2 regions of the Arthrobacter sp. 'calajunan' genome follow, and region 2 is predicted to be linked to the other one. Evidence: riboswitches for the same ligand, from Rfam matches in the RefSeq annotation. Region 2 holds a riboswitch; the other holds the start of a gene.
What was found. Region 2 has a riboswitch for S-adenosylmethionine ahead of RF641_RS06360 (OsmC family protein). Riboswitches for the same ligand answer to the same signal wherever they lie in the genome.
Positions count from the first base shown of each region.

Region 1: another riboswitch for S-adenosylmethionine. It lies ahead of RF641_RS12385 (acyl-CoA dehydrogenase family protein); the one in region 2 lies ahead of RF641_RS06360 (OsmC family protein).

Region 1 covers NZ_JBKZDY010000007.1:102,602-109,409, forward strand. Annotated here, with positions in the region: gene acs (acetate--CoA ligase) at 30-2,018, opposite strand; gene RF641_RS12375 (sodium:solute symporter family protein) at 2,089-3,747, opposite strand; gene RF641_RS12380 (OsmC family protein) at 3,744-4,313, opposite strand; SAM riboswitch class I at 4,319-4,421, opposite strand; SAM riboswitch class I at 4,688-4,778, shown strand; gene RF641_RS12385 (acyl-CoA dehydrogenase family protein) at 4,828-6,138, shown strand; gene RF641_RS12390 (LLM class flavin-dependent oxidoreductase) at 6,201-6,808, shown strand, end outside.
Region 2 covers NZ_JBKZDY010000003.1:320,251-327,058, forward strand. Annotated here, with positions in the region: gene RF641_RS06340 (L-lactate permease) at 1-1,098, shown strand, start outside; gene RF641_RS06345 (FadR/GntR family transcriptional regulator) at 1,127-1,834, shown strand; gene RF641_RS06350 (hypothetical protein) at 1,921-2,985, opposite strand; gene RF641_RS06355 (cytochrome P450) at 3,063-3,470, opposite strand; gene RF641_RS06360 (OsmC family protein) at 3,880-4,431, opposite strand; SAM riboswitch class IV at 4,464-4,585, opposite strand; gene RF641_RS06365 (DEAD/DEAH box helicase) at 4,735-6,808, shown strand, end outside.

The DNA.
Region 1 (6,808 bases), on a different contig from region 2:
CTTCTAATCAGTGCGGACAGCGGCTGCGGTCAGCCCCGGGCGCGGCAGATCTCGTTGATTTCCGGGATGCACGGCTCATTTTGCAGGCTTGTCGTGTCGCCCAGCGTGGTGCCCTCGAAGAGCTGGGTGAGCAGGCGCCGCATGATCTTCCCCGAGCGGGTCTTCGGGACGTCCGGAACCAGCACCACATCGCGCGGCTTGGCGATCGGGCCGATCTGAGCGGCCACGGTGCCGCGCAACTGGGCGATGAACTCGGCCTGGCGTGCGGCGGTGGCCTCATCGGGATCCAGCGCGATCAGCGACTTGTCCAGCGGGACCACGAACGCGGTGGCCGCATGCCCGGTCTTGGCATCCTGGGTCGGGCAGACCCCGGCCTCCACCACGCCGGCGTTGGTGACCAGTGCCGACTCGATCTCGATGGTGGACAGCCGGTGCCCGGAAATGTTGATCACGTCGTCCGTGCGGCCGAGGATGTAGATGTCCCCGTCCTCATCGAAGCGCGCGCCGTCCCCGGCGAGGAACCAGCCCTGCTCGACGTATTGCTGCCAGTAGCTGGTGTAGTAGCGCTGCGGGTTGCCCCACACGGTGCGGGCCATGGACGGCCCGGTCTCGGTGATGACGATGTTTCCCTGCTGGTTCGGCCCCACGGTGTTCCCCGCTGCATCCACGATGTCCACGCTCACCCCGGGCAGGGCGCGCGCGGCGCAGCCCGGCTTGAAGTGGGTGTCGGTGGGCAGCGGGGAGAGGATGGTCGCCCCGGACTCCGACTGCCACCAGGTATCCACCATGGCGATGCCTTCGGCGGTGTCGCGGCCTACCTGGGAGCGCAGCCAGCGCCAGGCCTCGGGGTTCACCGATTCGCCTACGGTGCCGCCGATCTTGATCGAGGACAGGTCATAGCTGGCAGGGATGCCGTCCGGGAACCAGCCCATCAGCGAACGGACCAGGGTCGGCGCGGTGTAGTAGCTGGTCACGCGGTAGCGTTCGATGATCTCGAAGTGGCGTCCCGGGTGCGGGGCATTCGGCACGCCCTCATAGATGACCTGGGTGACGCCGTTGGCCAGTGGACCGTAGATCTCGTAGGTGTGCGCGGTGACCCAGGCCAGGTCCGCGGTGCACCAGTGCACGTCGTCGGCGCGCTGGGTCCGGTCGGGGTTGGCGAACAGCAGGTTGTAGCTGTAGGCCGCCTGGGTGAGGTAGCCGCCGGTGGTGTGCACCAGGCCCTTGGGCTGGCCGGTGGTTCCGGAGGTGTACATGATGAACAGCGGCGTCTCGGAGTCGAAGAACTGTGGGGTGTGCTCGGTGGACTGGGTCTCGACGACCTCGTGCCACCACACGTCGCGGCCTTCGGTCCAAGCGATGTCATCGCCGGTGCGGCGGATGACCAGCACCTTCTCGATGCTGTTCTCCCCGGACACGGCCTGGTCGGCATTGTCCTTCACCGGCACCGAGGTGCCGCGGCGGAACTGCCCGTCGGTGGTGACCAGCAGCTTCGCCTTGGTGTCTTCCACGCGGAATTTCAGGGCCTCTGCGGAGAACCCGCCGAAGACCAGCGAGTGGATGGCGCCGATGCGGGCGCAGGCCAAGGTGATCACCACGGTTTCGATGAGCACCGGCAGGTAGATGACCACGCGGTCGCCCTTGGTGATGCCCAGCTCCAGCAGCGCGTTGGCGGCCTGCGAGACGCGTTCTTGCAGGTTCTTGTAGGTGACCGCGATGCGGTCGCCCGGTTCGCCCTCGAAGTACAGGGCCACCTTGTCCCCGTTGCCGGCGGCCACGTGGCGGTCCGCGCAGTTCACTGCGGCGTTCAGCGTGCCGCCCAGATACCAGGAGATCTGCGGGCCGCGCTGGGCCTGGGGATCCGCCGGAATGATCTGGCTGGTAGTGTGCCAGGGGGTTTCCCAATCCAGAAGGTTTGCCGCCTCGTCCCAGAATTCGTGGCGGGCTTTGTCCCGGTTGGTGAGATCTTGGTCGGATGAAATTTTGTCTAATACAGGAGCGGACAAGATGTCAGCCATATTTTCTCCAGGTTGGGTGGACGCGAGCTAGTGGCCCGTTGGAAGGGTGTGAATCGCGTGCGTGATGCGGTTATACGGTTTGTGCCGTTGGGGCCGGTGAATCGGTTTCGGCAAATCCATCTGGCGATTCGGTGGACTGTTCCTTGCGGGCAGTGGATTCGGTGCCGAAGAACAGTGCCATCGAGCTGCAGAAAACAACAATGAAGATGCCCATACCGACCAGGCCGTAGCCCTTGAGCCAGTCGTAGCTCAGCAGTAGGGCGACCAGTGCGGCCACGGCGCCCGCCGTAAACCGAAGCGAGATACGGCGTCGGGATGGAGCCGCATTCAGCTGCCAGCGGGTGGTTGCCAAGGTCACGAGAACCAGAGTCGTCAGGTTTGCGATCATGCCGACCCAGACCGGATGCGTCCCCAAGAAGAATGCCGTGGCGGACCAGCCGCCGACATGGTTCCAGAGTACGCCGGCGGTGAAACCGGTAATCATGGAAGCGTAGACAGCCTTTCGGGTGGCCAGCGGCCAGAAGAACACGGCAAGTACCGGGGCCAGAGTTGCGCCGTTGCGCAGGGTCCAGGCAAGGATGTTCCACCAGGCCGACTGCTCGGTGCGCAGGATGCTGAAGATGATCATCAAGGCGGTCAAAGCCACCAATGACCAGCGGGTATAGCGAATGAGCTGTGCTTCGCTCGCCTTCGGATTGACCGCGCTGCCAAAGTCCTTGCCCATCGACGTGGCGCCGGAGAACTGGCATGGTCCAGCCCAGCCCATGGCGCAGGCCCAGACCCCCAGGAAGAACAATCCAACCAGCGGCGCAGGGAGCACCTGTTCAAGGTAGTGCGGGATCGCAACCAGCGGAAGCTGCTGGTTCGGGTTGATGACGGCGGCGGAAGTGCCGATGAGGGCACCGATCAGAATGAACGGAATACCGAAAATAGCGGCCGTGTACAGGCCCTTCTGGCCGTCTGCCGGGGTGCGGCAGGACAGCGTCATCTGGAAGGCTGCCTGCGCCAGCGGGACATTGACGATGAAGGTGCCGAACCATGCTGCAATGAGCGAGACTCCGGCGTTGCCGAGATCGAACATTGCCGGGTCAGCCGCGGCGAAATCCTTGAGGCCTGCAATGCCAGGCTTGGCCAGAATTGCGTAGGCGCCCACCAGGAGCATGCCGATAAATGCGATGCAGTTCATGGTTTGGTTGAATGCCACCGAGCGCATGCCGCCGCCTGATAGATAAGCCAGCAGCAACAGGGCCGTGAAGATCACTGCCAGATGCAGGCTGATGCCGGTGAAGGCGCTCAGTGCGGAGGCGAAAGCAATGGTAGTTGCCACCGACCACATAGGGAAGGTGAAGGCGGTGATAAGTCCCGAGATGCCCTTGGCCGCGCGGCCGAACCTGTCGCCGATGATACCCGTGACCGTGACCACCAGTTTTTCGCGCAGGGGCTTGACCAGTAACAACGCGATGAGGAGGATCTGTACGGTTTCGGCGACGCCGTACCACAACGCGGAAATACCCGTGCGGTAGCTCAACTCCATGATGGCGATATAGGACGAACCCGAGAACAACCCGGTGATGCAGAACGCAACTGTCCAGGGGCTGAAGGACCGTCCGCCGACGAAGAATCCGCCGCTGGCTGCGGCATTTCTGCGCTGCACAATACGTCCGCCGAACAGGACGAGCACGGTGTAGATCAGGGCGAAACCGATAGTCCAGAATCCTGCGGCGCTCATACCCGCGCCTCCTTCTTCAGCGTTGCGTAACCCAACGCGGCGTTGCATGCTGTCTCCGCGTCATCTTCATGAACTTTCTCGGCGAAAACCCATGCGGTATCCAGTGAGACGCCGGCAGCGAGCACCAGATTGATTGCAGGGCAGCGTTTGTGGACCTGAGCTTTCAGCTCGTCAAGCAGAAGCGCATCGGCTAGTGATGTTTCGAGGTGGATTTCAAGCCGGCAAGAGTGGAAGAACGGCGAAACATCCGCAGTTCCCGCGAAGCCTCGCGTGTCCTGCGTGGCGATGGCGTAGGTCTGCAACGCGGTGAAGGGAACGCCGAGTTCTTTGGCGACTTGCTCTACCACGACGGAGACGCACCCGTTCAGTGCTCCGATGACGAACTCCATGGGTGTCGGGGCCGTATCAGTACCGCCGACTGGCACAGGTTCGTCGATGTCATAGCTGAAATTGCGTGTTTCGACGGTCGTTCGCATGGATCCCTGCCAAGTTCCTTTGGCACGAATTCGTTTGTTGAACGAAGCGTTTTCTGAGGGCGCGGAATGGCGCAGATCGGCAGAAGCCATGATCATCTCCATCGGTCCTGGCGGTAGCACCGGCCGTGAATTCCGGGAATTCAACGGTGGTTGCTGCGGCGTCGTAGAGCCAGATCTCTCGGCCGCTCGGGATGGTTACGCATCCATTACACGCATTCGAACGATTTCATTGCAAATCCTGCGTAACATGAAAAATATTCGATGTAAGCGCGTAATCTGTGGGATATTTCGTTATTTATTTCATTGAGCGTTGGTTTGATCGATCTTTGCCCCTCTTCTTTGGGTCATCTTCGGCGGTTCGCGGCAATCGGCACTCGCGAGCCCCTGCCACCCGTGCGTTTTCAGCGACGAAATATGACTTCGGGGCTTGGAGCCGCCCGATTGTTACGGCTACAAATGGTTACGACCCATCCAGAGCGGCTGAGAGATCTGGCTCCACGACGCCGCAGCAACCACCCATGACAGGGACGGTGCTACCGCCAGGATCGATGGAAAGAATCGAGGACTTTTTATGTCTTTTGGCGCACCCCAAAATGATTTTGAGGTGGACTTCAACACGCTGAGCACCCCGGGCACCGGCAATGCGCTGGAGCTCGACGAGTTCACCGAAGACCGTCCGACCCGCCAGCTGCTCAAGGTGACTCCGGGGCCGGGGGCCGACGAAGACTACGAGCGCCTTGCAGCGATTTTCCGTCCGGTGTTCGCCCAGATCGCCGCCGGCGCCAAGGAGCGCGACCGCAACCGCATCCTGCCCTTCGAGCAGGTGGGCCTGCTGAACCGCGACCGCTTCGGGGCGCTGCGCCTGCCGGTCGCCGACGGCGGCCACGGGGCCCGACTCAGCGACGTCTTGCGCCTGCTCATCGAGCTTTCCGAGGCCGATTCCCATATCGGCCAGCTCTGGCGCGCGCACATTGCCTTCGTCGAGGACGTGCTGCGCCTGCAGGACGAGCAGCTGAAGGCCAAGTGGTTCGCCCGCATCGCGGCCGGGCAGATCGTCGGCAACGCCTACACCGAAAGCGGCGGCAACGCGCTGGGCACGCTGAATACCAAGGCCAGCCAGGTCGACGGCCGCTGGGTGGTCAACGGCGAGAAGTACTACTGCACCGGCACCATTTTCGCTGACTGGACCACCGTCGCGGTGGCCCATCCGGAGCGCCCGGGACGCCAGATCGCCGTGGTCTCCACCCAGCACAGCGGGGTGAAGATCCTGGACGACTGGGACGGCTTCGGCCAGGGGCTGACCGGCACCGGAACCACCGAGTTCCACCAGGTGCCGGTGGACAGCTTCATGCCGGAGGATCCCAACGACCCCGAGGCCTCGATCTTCCAGCTGGTGCTCATGGCGGTGCAGGCAGGCATCGGCCGCGCGGCGCTGAACGACATGCGCAGCTCGGTGCAGGCGCGCACCCGCAGCTTCACCACCGGCACCGGCGTCCCGGTGCACCGCGAACCGCAGGTGCTGCAGCTGGTGGGGGAGGTCTCCGCGGAGGTCTTCGCCGCGGACTCGGTGGTCATCGGAGCGGTGCTGGAGGTCGAAGCCGCGCTGCAGGACGCGCAGCTGAACGCGGAGGAGCGATTTGCGGTCTGCGAGCTGGCCGCCAACCGGGCGCAGACCATCGTGCAGCCGCTGGTCATCAGCGCCACCAGCAAGCTCTTCGACGGGCTGGGCGCCTCGTCCACCCGCAGCAGCTGCAACATGGACCGGCATTGGCGCAACGCGCGCACCATCGCCACCCACAACCCTGCCATCTACAAGGCGCGCATCGTGGGGGACTACGAGATCAACGGGGTCCAGCCCCAGCGCCTCTCGGTCACCGGCGACCTCGCCGCACCCACCGGGCACCACGCCGGCTAGCGGCCGCCGCGCCGCGCACCCACCAGACTTCCACTTCTCAACCACGAACAAGGGGCACATCCATGAGCGAGAACCAGCCACACAACGCGAAGCGGGAAATCCTCTTCAACGCCTTCGACATGAACTGCGTCGCCCACCAGTCCCCGGGCCTGTGGCGCCACCCGAAGGACAAGGCCGCCGACTACAAGACCATCGGCTACTGGACCCACCTGGCCAAGGTGCTGGAAAAGGGCAAGTTCGACGGCCTGTTCATCGCCGACGTGCTGGGCACCTACGACGTGTACAACGGCACCAACGAGTCCCCGCTGCGCACCGGCGCCCAGGCCCCGGTCAACGACCCGTTCCTGCTGGTCTCCGCCATGGCCGCGGTGACCGAGAACCTCGGCTTCGGCGTCACCGCCGGCACCGCCTACGAGCACCCGTATCCCTTCGCCCGCCGCCTGGCCACCCTCGACCACCTGACCAACGGCCGCGTGGGCTGGAACGTGGTCACCGGCTACCTGCCTTCGGCCGCCCGCAACATGGGCCAGGAAGACCAGATGGAGCACGATGAGCGCTACGACCATGCGGACGAATACCTCGAGGTGGTCTACAAGCTGCTCGAAGGCTCCTGGGAAGACGACGCGGTGCAGGCCGACAAGGAAACCGGCGTCTACACCGACCCGGCCAA
Region 2 (6,808 bases):
GTGGTGGGCCACCAGTCGCCAATCCTGGCACTGTTCGTTCCTTCCATCCTGGTTCTGGTCATCGACGGCTGGCGCGGCATGCGCCAGACCCTGCCGGCCACCTTGTTCATCGGTTTCTCCTTCGCCGTGGCCCAGTGGCTGTGCGCCACCTACTTCTCCTACGAGCTGACCGACATCGTCGCCTCGCTGGTCGGCCTGGCCGCCGCCGTGATCCTGCTTCGCTTCTGGACCCCTAAGGGCGCCGGCGAGGCCCGCGGCCGCATCCTGACCGCCGAGGCCGCCGCGCTGCCGATCGAGCACGGCAAGAAGCTGAACCCTTCCAACACCTGGATGGCGCTGTTCCCCTACCTGCTGGTCATCCTGATCTTCGGCGTGGCCAAGCTCTGGAAGCTGGGCGTGGACATTCCCGCATGGCTTGCCAGCACCGACATTAAGTTCGGCTGGCCGGGACTGCATGGAGCTGTGGTCAACGCCAACGGCGAGGCAGTGTCCTCCACCATCTACAACTTCTCCTGGCTGTCCTCCCCGGGCACCCTGCTGCTGATCACCGGCACCATCGTGGCGCTGGTCTACTCGATGAACGACGGCGGCGGCAAGTACAAGATGACCTTCGGCCGCGGCATGGCCGAAGTCTGGCACACCGTCTACAACATGCGCTACGCCGCGCTGACCATCCTGTCGGTGCTGGGCCTGGCCTACGTGATGAACCTGTCCGGCCAGACCATCACCGTGGGCACCTGGCTTGCCGGCACCGGAGCGTTCTTCGCCTTCCTGTCGCCAATCCTGGGCTGGATCGGCACCGCGGTGACCGGTTCGGACACCTCGGCCAACGCGCTGTTCGCCAAGCTACAGCAGACCGCCGGCATGAACGCCGGCATCGATCCGACCCTGCTGGTGGCCGCTAATACTTCCGGCGGCGTGGTCGGCAAGCTGATCTCCCCGCAGAACCTGGCCATCGCCGCCACCGCGGTGAAGATGGAAGGCCAGGAGTCGGTCATCCTGAAGAAGGTTGCCGGCTGGTCCGTGGGCATGCTGATGGTGCTGTGCGTGCTGGTTTACCTGCAGTCCACCCCGGTCCTCTCCTGGATGCTGCCGTAGCCCGAATCCGGGCTAAAATTGGGTCTAGATGTCAGTAAATCCAGCTCCACGTGCCTACCAAGTAGTTCTCACCGCAATTGAGAACGACCTGCGGTCAGGAGTCCTCACACTGGGGGACCAACTCCCCGGTGAGAGGGCCCTGGCCGAGCAGCACGGTATCTCCCGCGCTTCGGTGCGCGACGCGATCCGCATCCTCGACGTGATGGGGATCGTGCGGACCTCTACCGGTTCGGGCCCGAACTCCGGCGCGGTGATCATTTCCGAGCCGTCGGCCGGGATCTCCCAGGCGCTGCGACTGCACGTGGCGGCCAAGGGGATCAATGTGCGCGAGATCGTGGAATCACGCATCCTGCTGGAAACCTGGGCCGCGCAGATGCACCCGCGGGACACCGTGTACGCGCAGCAGGTCCTGGACCGCACCGCCGTGCTGATCATGCGCATGGACGACCCGCAGCTTTCGCGCGACGAGTTCCACCGCATCGATGCGGAGTTCCACGTGCTGCTGGCTTCCACGGCAGGCAATGCGGTGGTCGAATCCATGATGGAGTCGCTGCGCAACTCGATCAGCGACTACGTGGCCGCGTCGATCCCGGATGACGAGTCCTGGCAGCCGATCGTGCGCACGCTGCGCCGCCAGCACAAGGCGATCCACCACGCGTTCGCCACGGACCAGCGCGAGCGCGCGGCCCAGCTGCTCGAAGAACACATCAACTGGTTCTACTCGCAAACCCGATAGCAAGACCAAAGCCGAGGCCTTCGATCCAAGAATGGATTGAAGGCCTCGGCTTTTTGCGTCTGCATGTCACTGGGCAAGACTAGGAATCAGTCGGCCAATGGTTCCGACACCCAATGGGGATGCTCACCGAAGCTCAGTTCGCAGTTGCGGCAGGAATACCTCGGCACCGGAGGGTTCGGAATGGCGCAGCCGCCAACGACGTATTCCTCTTCATCAGGCGGGAAGGCCGGCATACCCCAGAAATATTCCTTCGGATTCCGGGCTCCGCAGCCCGGGCAGGCAACGAGCATTCTCTGGAGATGCTTGAGCGTGGGTGCGTGCATCAGCCGGTGGCAATCGGCGCATAGCAACGCTGCGTCATCAACATGGTCCTGGATGTCCCAATGCAGATCGACATGACGATCGCGGAAGAAGTGAACCGTACTCCTGCCCTTGATATTAGTCTGGCAGCCGTCGCAGTAGTCGGTTTCTGAATCATGTCGCTGCGCGAGGGCCAAGGCATGCACCGTGGCTGTAGCTTCCGACTCGCTATCGACCCCGCAGGCTCCCGCATCGAGGTACAACGGGCGCGGATTTTCAACGAGCCCGGTCAACGCGTTGAGAACGCGCTCCGCGAGCTGGGGATTGAGCGCCTGCGAAGATCGAGGCAGCCCGGAATCGCACAGCTGTTCGAGGTCCAGCAACGAAATCGGCTGGGCGAATGTTGCCTCACGGCGGACATCGTAGGTTCGCCCTTCTAATGATTTCACAGTTTCCAATGCCATAACCAACGGCGGCGTCGTGGCAAGGACGGTAAGTACCATGGTGCCTGCCGAAATTTCTTCCCCGATATTCCAGACGCGTTGATCCATCCTGGACACATCGAGGTAGGCTGCGGCACCGATCGCGTCAGGCTCCCAGCAGAAGTACAACTTCTTTTCGGATCCCAGCGTGAAGGGCATCTCGGCACCGATTTCGTTGCGCTGGCGGTTCAGCAGCGCGTTTGGTGGGAAATGGGGCCTAAGCTGTTCCTCGAATGGCTCATGCTGGTGAATCATGTCGATTAGTTTCTGACGAGTCATATCCATGCAGGCCCAAGCCTGCTCGGGTGACGTCAACTGGCCGTAGCGGGAAATCAGTTGTGTGCGGTCGAAAGAGCGGTAGTCGGTCATTAGGTCAGGACTCCCCGGTGCGATGAGCTAATTGTTGACTAGAATCTATCCGGTTCTTCCGACAAATTGGCGACCAACTACCAGATGATCAGCGGAAGCTTGCTGAATCCACTGCCGGGGAAGTGGGCGCGGACCGGCGGATCGTTCTCGATGGACACCAGCCGGTGGACGCGCAAGATCAGTTCTTCGATCAATACCCGCAGTTCCAGCCGTGCCAGGGGCGCACCGGGGCAGTTGTGGATCCCTGCCCCGTAAAGCGAGTTCAGGCTGGGATGCCGGTCGAGGAGGATGTCGTCGGGATCTCCGAAAGCGCTTTCGTCGCGGTTGGCCGACGCCCCCATGGTGCTCACACGTTTGCCGGCAGGAATACGTACCCTAGAAATCTCTACATCCTTTATAGCGACCAGCCGGTCGGAAACTAGCGGTGCAGGGGAGCACAGTATCCGTCGGAAACGGCATCGACCAGGCGTGAAGCAGACTCGCAGGGATGCCGAGTCTGGTCGTAATTGTGGTTAGTTCGCTTACTGTCCAATTGCTCAGCAGGCTGACCAGTTCCTTCATCGGTCATCTTGCGGTCGTAGACCCACTCATTCATCAGACAGGTGGTCAGATCCGTTGACGCGTTTCCCCAGCACAGCACCAGTCCCTCAGCGGGATGTAGCCGCCGATCTCGATGGCGTTTTGCTTCATGGCCGTGCGGTTCTGCTCTCCGGTCGCAACACTGCCGAGACGCCTCGGGATCCTTGGGTCCCACTGGACAATTTTCGGCGCAGACATGGCAGCTTCTTCCGGTCCTTAGCCTTCGCAGTCAGCCTATGAGTGCCACGCCGTGGAAACAAGGCTCTGTGTAAAGCATGGCGTCGCCCGTGAAGCGGGCAACGCCATGCTGATCAGCTAGTTGTTGGAAACCAGCGAGATCTTTGTGCTCACCGGCACCGGATTGGCGAACAGATCCAGAACCGGGCAGTGGGCGTCGACTGCCTGGCGCAATTCGTCGTAGCGCTCAGCGGTTTCCGGGCCGGTGATCTGCACATCGAGATCCACCGAGGTGAAGCCGGGGCGGATCGACTTGTCGATGCCGAACAGGCCGCGCACGTCCAGGTTTCCGTTGGCCACGATCTTCACGTCGTCGACCTGGATGTTCAGCTGCTCTGCATAAAGACGGTAGACAACGACCTGGCAGGAGATCAATGCGCCCAGCGCGTATTCGACCGGGCTCGCTGCCAGATCGTCGCCGCCCAGAGCAGCTGGCTCGTCGACGGTAAAGGTGTGTTGGCCCGAAACGATGTTGCTGGCCACCGAGCCGAAGCCCTCGCCCTGAACGGTGAAGGTCAGTTTGGCGCTGTCCGGAGCAGCGGAGATGCGTTCTCCCCAGCCGGTGCCGGCCTGCTGTAGGCGGGCTGAACGATCTTCGGCAACGGAAAGGGTGGAAGCTGCGGTAGACATGAGGAAATAATCCCCTTTCTGGCGCAAAGGGGCGCCATCGCTTACGAACCTGTCTTTCAGATCCGTCGAATCATCACCTGGAGCACCCCGCACAATGACGCGAATAGGGTTGCCGTCCAACCAGCCAGGGCTTGTGTGATTGGAACTCGTGATTCAGTAGTTACTTTTCTACCGGGTTTCTTCGTGGTTGGTAAATAGCTTTCTTCATGTTTCGTCACAGGAAGAACTGTCCATTGCGTCGATAGAATTGATCACGAACTCCGCGCAGTTACGGCGCGGCCTCCTACCCGAGAAGTTGTGAGCATGGAATACCAGCTGACCCCCGTCGCCGCTCAAACCCTGGTCACCGAAGGCGAGTACAGCCAAGGGTGGCTGATGGCCAATTCCGGGCAGGTGACCATTTCAGACCGTCGGCAGATGCCCGGTCGTTCGATCGTTTCCGGCTGGGTTCTCCGGGCCTTCGTCGTGGTCCAGCTTTCCATCGAGGGCACGAGCATCAGCTTCAGCAGCCGTTGCGATGCGCATCCGGAAGAATATTCCTGCGCGGATGTCGCAGCGTTGCTCGTGGAAGCAACCCAGATCGGCAGCGGCGGCTTCGCAGTTTCGGATGTAGTCAGGACAGAAGACACCTGGAAAGCTCCGCAGGCCCCGCAATGGGAACGGACCCTGAAGCGGCTGCTTCCGCAGGTGCCTGCCGGTGCTGAGCACGAAAACGACCTTGAAGAGGAACCACTGGGACTGATCCTCAAAGTCATCCCCGCCACTCGATTTGGCCGGCCGACCTTGAACCTCAACGCGCGTCCGGCCCGCAGGGGAACCCGCAGCCCCTGGGTCCAGACCGGAGTATCTTGGCGTAAGCTGCCATTTGACGACAGGTTCGCCAAGGAGCAGCGCCGCGCCGCCAACGAATTGGTCATGCTCAACGAACGATCCCAGCATGACCAATATGGCCATGTCTGGGATGCGACCGACTGGATCATCCTGAACAACTTGCCCGGAAAAGACCTGCGCGAAGCCTTCGACCTGATCCATGAAACCGGAATTCACATTGTCAACGGCAACGCCAGCAACCGCAGCGAGGTGTCTTTTGCGGATCTTTCCGGTTCAGCCTTTCTCGACTTGCGGCGAAACGACAGCGGCCTGACCATTGAAGGCATTTTCCGCGGTCCGAACGGCGAAACGGATAACGTCTTGGCATTGGGCAACCCGCCGTCCATGATTGCCTTTGCCGACAAACCGCTGGACAAGGCGAAAAATCTTTCACTGGCACCGCTGGAAGACGCGGTAGGGCCGGAGCTGAGGGATCTCATCAGCGCCGGCGCAATGATGGTTCCGACCAAAGACATCGAGGACTTCGAAAGTGGGTACCTGAACTCCCTTCGGCAGGTGGCACCGGTGCGCAGCGAAGATGCCAGCTACAGGGTTCCCCAGCCGGCACGCCCGGTGCTCCAGCTTCAGCTGACTGAAACTGGCACTGGTTTGACCATGAGCTTTGCGTGGAAATATCCGCCCAAATCGCCACGCCAGAAGTCGGTTGAACGCGAGATCATCAGCTCGGTGAACGACAAGCTCGGCGGGGACCAACCACTGGGCCAGACGACCAAGAACGGTGTCTTCCCAGAACAAGAACTCTCCAAGAGCCAAGCCATTGAATTCGTCATGTACCTCCTTCCGTTGCTTGAGGAACACCCGGATATCCTCATCACCGGCCACGAGCAGTTGCCGAGCTATTCACTGAATTCCGAACCGGCCACGGTGAGCATCGAAGCGGGGGAGAGCACCGGAGACTGGTTCGATCTGGCCGTCGAGGTGTCCATCAACGGGCTGAAGGTGCCGTTCGCCGAACTGCTTTCCGCACTGACCATGGGGGACGAGTATCTGGTCCTTGAGGACATGACGGTGATTCCGATTGACGGACCGGAATTCCACCAGCTGCGCCAGCTGGTCCAGGAAGCCGGGGAACTGGGCACCGTGTCCGGCAACAGCATCCGAATCCACCGCTTGAGCATCGACTGGTGGCAGGAATTGGTGGACTTGGGCATCATCGAAGCCCAGGAAAACCAGTGGTTCCAGACCATGTCTGAACTGACCAATGGCGCGCAGCTGGAGAAGATCGACCTCCCCGACTCGTTCACGGCGCAACTGCGACCGTACCAGGAGCAAGGCGCCGCCTGGCTGAACTTCCTGCGCACGCATTCGCTGGGCGGGGTGCTGGCGGACGACATGGGCCTGGGTAAGACCGTCCAGCTGCTGGCAGGCCTCGAACAGGCCCGCACCGAGAACCCGGAGCAGAAGTTCCTGGTGATCGCTCCGACCTCTGTTGTTGGCAACTGGGTTAACGAAGCGCATCGTTTCACCCCGCAGATGCGGGTCCAGT